DNA from 2 places in the Arthrobacter sp. R4 genome. Region 2 is predicted to be linked to the other one. Evidence: predicted binding sites of a transcription regulator. Region 2 holds the regulator's gene; the other holds the start of a gene.
The links. Region 2 encodes HrcA, which represses chaperone genes, less so after heat shock. Its sites were predicted from a motif close to TTNGCACTCGNNNNNNNCGAGTGCNAA; they were not measured.

Region 1: a site for HrcA is predicted at 662-688, ahead of groL (chaperonin GroEL). Genes of this name have one in related genera too.

The regions. Positions count from the first base shown of each region.
Region 1 is NZ_JBLWIJ010000001.1:51,276-53,473, forward strand. Features, by position in the region: gene ACLKOZ_RS00260 (ABC transporter substrate-binding protein) at 1-575, shown strand, start outside; gene groL (chaperonin GroEL) at 868-2,198, shown strand, end outside.
Region 2 is NZ_JBLWIJ010000010.1:268,874-271,071, forward strand. Features, by position in the region: gene ACLKOZ_RS07080 (DUF3097 domain-containing protein) at 1-188, opposite strand, end outside; gene hrcA (heat-inducible transcriptional repressor HrcA) at 376-1,389, shown strand; gene dnaJ (molecular chaperone DnaJ) at 1,471-2,198, shown strand, end outside.

The DNA of each region.
Region 1 (2,198 bases), on a different contig from region 2:
CGGATGCAGTGGTGCTCATTGCGCGGGATGGCGCCCAGGGGGCCATCGCTGAGCTGAACAACGCCGGACTGTCCGGCAGTAAAGTCATCCTCAGCGACGGCGCTTTCGCCCAGTATGGTTCCGGGTTGGGGTCAAAAGCGCTCGACGGCGCACGGGCAGTGGTGCCCGGCGTATTCCCCTCCGCGGACTTCCAGGCCCGCCTGCTGGCGGTCGATCCTGGGTTGAAGGACACCTCTTTCGCCGCTGAGACGTACGACGCCGTGACGGTGGCTGTCCTGGCTGCCGCGGCAGCCGACGACGACGCCGGCCGATCAATAGCCGCACACCTCATAGCTGTCTCCGGAGGCACGGCCCCCGGCGCGGAACCGGCGAAGGCCGCACCCTGCCAGTCCTACAAGGACTGCGTGTCAGCGCTGAAGACCGCAGGTGCCGCGAACTACGACGGCCAATCCGGTCCGATCGGCTTCGACGCCAACGGCGACATCACCTCTGCGAACTTCATGGTGTTCACCTACGGAGCTGACAACAGGGCAAAGCTCAGCGGTCGTGAATCCGCGGGTCGGGCCGCAGGCTGATCGCCGGGAGCGAAACGAGGCCCCGCAGGCACTGGTTACCGGGACTATTCGCTTGCACTCTCACCTATGGAGTGCTAATTATTGACTTAGCACTCTTACGTACCGACTGCTAAAGCGACGCCCGGCTCAGGCCGGTTACGAAGCCCAGGTGCCGGTCGAGGAGCGAAAGAAATACTTACTGGAGTGAGATCGGGAACCTGAGGCGTACAGAGGCCAAGGGTGAAGGATCGTCCGTCGCGGGCACTTCGGTGGGTTCATTCTTAACGTCTGTCCCGAAAGGACTACTGCCGTTATGGCCAAGATCATTGCATTTGATGAAGAGGCACGCCGCGGCCTTGAGCGGGGCCTGAACATCCTCGCCGACGCCGTTAAGGTCACCCTCGGCCCGCGTGGACGCAACGTCGTCCTCGAAAAGAAGTGGGGCGCCCCCACGATCACCAACGATGGTGTTTCCATCGCCAAGGAGATCGAGCTGGACGATCCTTACGAGAAGATCGGCGCCGAGCTGGTCAAGGAAGTTGCCAAGAAGACTGATGACGTCGCTGGCGACGGCACCACCACGGCCACCGTGCTCGCCCAGGCACTGGTTAAGGAAGGCCTGCGCAACGTCGCGGCCGGCGCCGATCCGCTGTCCCTCAAGCGCGGCATCGAGAAGGCTGTAGAAGCCGTCACGGTGGAACTGCTCGCTTCGGCCAAGGAAATCGAAACCAAGGAAGAGATCGCCGCCACGGCTTCCATCTCTGCCGGTGACGACGAAATTGGTGCCCTCATTGCCGAGGCCCTGGATAAGGTCGGCAAGGAAGGTGTTATCACCGTCGAGGAGTCCAACACCTTCGGCCTGGAGCTTGAACTCACCGAAGGCATGCGCTTCGACAAGGGTTACATCTCCGCGTACTTCGTCACCGACACCGATCGCCAGGAAACGGTCCTCGAGGACCCGTACATCCTGATCGTCAACTCCAAGATCTCCAACGTCAAGGAACTGGTTGCTGTCCTGGAAAAGGTCATGCAGTCCAACAAGCCGTTGCTGATCATTGCCGAGGACATCGAGGGCGAGGCCCTGGCCACCCTGATCGTCAACAAGATCCGTGGCACCTTCAAGTCCGTCGCCGTCAAGGCTCCGGGCTTCGGCGACCGCCGCAAGGCTCAGCTGGCCGACATCGCCGTTCTGACCGGCGGCCAGGTCATTGCCGAGGAAGTTGGCCTCAAGCTGGAGACCGCTGGCCTGGAACTCCTGGGACGCGCCCGCAAGGTTGTCGTCACCAAGGACGAAACCACCATCGTTGAAGGTGCCGGCGACGCCGACCAGATCGCTGGCCGCGTTTCCCAGATCCGCGCCGAGATCGAAAACTCCGATTCCGACTACGACCGCGAGAAGCTGCAGGAACGCCTGGCCAAGCTGGCCGGCGGCGTTGCAGTCATCAAGGCCGGTGCCGCAACCGAGGTTGAGCTCAAGGAACGCAAGCACCGCATTGAGGACGCTGTCCGCAATGCAAAGGCTGCCGTAGAAGAAGGCATCGTCGCCGGTGGTGGCGTTGCACTGATCCAGGCTGGCGCCAAGGCGTTCGCGAACCTGAACCTGACCGGTGACGAAGCAACGGGCGCCAACATCGTCCGCGTTGC
Region 2 (2,198 bases):
CTTGATTTGCCCCGCCGGTCCTCAAGGGCCACCACATGCATTCCGCCTGACTTCTCGACCCGCGTGACGGCGCCTACCCAGCCGGACTGGACCTCTTCCAGGACCATCCCGCGCTCTACCGGGACTTCAGGGAGCTGATTCCTCACGGGGGCGGCGATCTCCCGGGGACCCCAGTTCTGGTACTGCATGGATGTGTTCCGCCTTGCCTAGATCCTGGCCCGGAATTTCGCCCGGAGCGGTACCAATGCTAACAACGGGGTGAGTCATATTAGACTGTTAGCACTTAGGCATGTCGAGTGCTAAGCCGCGCCAAGACGGCGGCCGGTGCACGCGCCGGGGAAACCGGCGGCCTGTGACCATGGATGGAGGTGGAGTGTGAGCGAGCCGCGCAAACTTGAAGTACTGCGTGCCATCGTTGAGGACTACGTGCACTCCCGCGAACCTGTGGGCTCGAAGGCGCTGGTCGAACGCCACCATTTGGGCGTCTCCAGCGCCACGATCCGCAACGACATGGCAGCGCTCGAGGACGACGGCCTCATCACCGCCCCGCATACCAGCGCCGGGCGCATCCCCACTGACAAGGGCTACCGGCTGTTTGTCGACCAGATTTCGGCCATGAAGCCACTGTCACCGGCAGAACGTCGCGCCATCCAGACCCTCCTGGAGGGCCCGGATGATCTCGACGACGTCCTGGAGCGCACTGTCCGGCTGCTGTCGCAGCTGACCAACCAGGTGGCAGTGGTCCAGTACCCGCACTTGAGCCGCGCCACGATCCGGCACATCGAGTTCGTGTTGCTGGCTCCCCGCCAGGTCCTTGTTGTCCTGATCGCCAACACCGGCAAGGTGGAGCAGAAAGTGGTCGACGTCGGGCAGGACCTTGGCGACGACGCCCTGGCAGGCATCCGGGGGCGGTTCCTCGGTTCGCTCGCAGGGACGCCGCTGAGCCAGTTGACCCAGTCGCTGCCGGCAGTTGTTTCCGGCATGGGCCCAGGACAGCGGCAGGCCGCGCAGGCCCTGGCGCACGGTCTGGAGGTCCTTGCCCACAGCAGCCGCGAAGACCGTATGGTCATGGCCGGCACCGCCAACCTCGCACGGTCCAACGTCGACTTTCCCCTGAGTATCGGCCCGGTGCTGGAAGCGCTAGAGGAACAAGTGGTCATGCTGCGCCTGTTGAGCGAGATGGCACAGGATCCGCGCGGGGTGACGGTCAGCATCGGCCGCGAAAACCCGTACGACGGGCTCACCGAAGCGTCGGTGGTCGCCACGGCCTACGGCCCGGACAGCACAGCCAAGATCGGGGTGCTCGGTCCCACCCGAATGGACTACCCCACCACCATGGCAGCAGTCAGGGCTGTGGCCCGCTATCTTTCGAGGATTCTGGGCCCCTGACAGCAACTGGCCGGGCCCCAGGCAACAAGAGCAGTACAAGCAGTCCGACTGCAGCAGTACAAACAGGAAGAGATACGAACTTTGAGCAGCCACTACGACGTCCTTGGAGTCTCGCCGGAAGCCACCGGGGAAGAGATCAAGAAGGCCTACCGCAAGCTGGCCCGCACGCTCCACCCGGACGTCAACCCCGGTGAGGATGCCTCGGACCGCTTCAAGGCCGTGACCCACGCCTACGAGGTACTCTCCGACCCGCAGAAACGCAGGGTCTACGACACCACCGGCAACGAAAACGGTACCGACAACGGCTTCGGCGGCGGCGGTTACGCCGGACAGGGCTTCGCCTTCCAGGACATCTTCGATACCTTCTTCGGCGCTGGCGGATCGCAGGGTCCGGCTTCACGCGTCCGGCGCGGCCAGGACGCCCTCATCAGTGTCCGGATCGAACTCCGCGACGCCGTGTTCGGGGTCAATAAAAAGCTTGAGGTGGACACCGCCGTCGTTTGCCCCACGTGCAACGGCTCCTGCTGCCGGGAGGGAAGCCACCCGGAACGCTGCGACATTTGCGGCGGCAGCGGCCAGGTCCAGAGAGCGGTCCGCTCCATCCTTGGCCAGGTCATGACCGCCGCCCCCTGCGGCAGCTGCGAAGGCTTCGGCACCGTGATCAAGGACCCCTGCAACGAATGCAGCGGGCAGGGGCGGATCCGTAGCCGGCGGTCAATGACCATCAAGGTCCCTGCAGGCGTAGCCACCGGGACCCGCATCCAGCTGTCGGGCCAGGGCGAGGCAGGCCCGGCCGGCGGCCCGGCCGG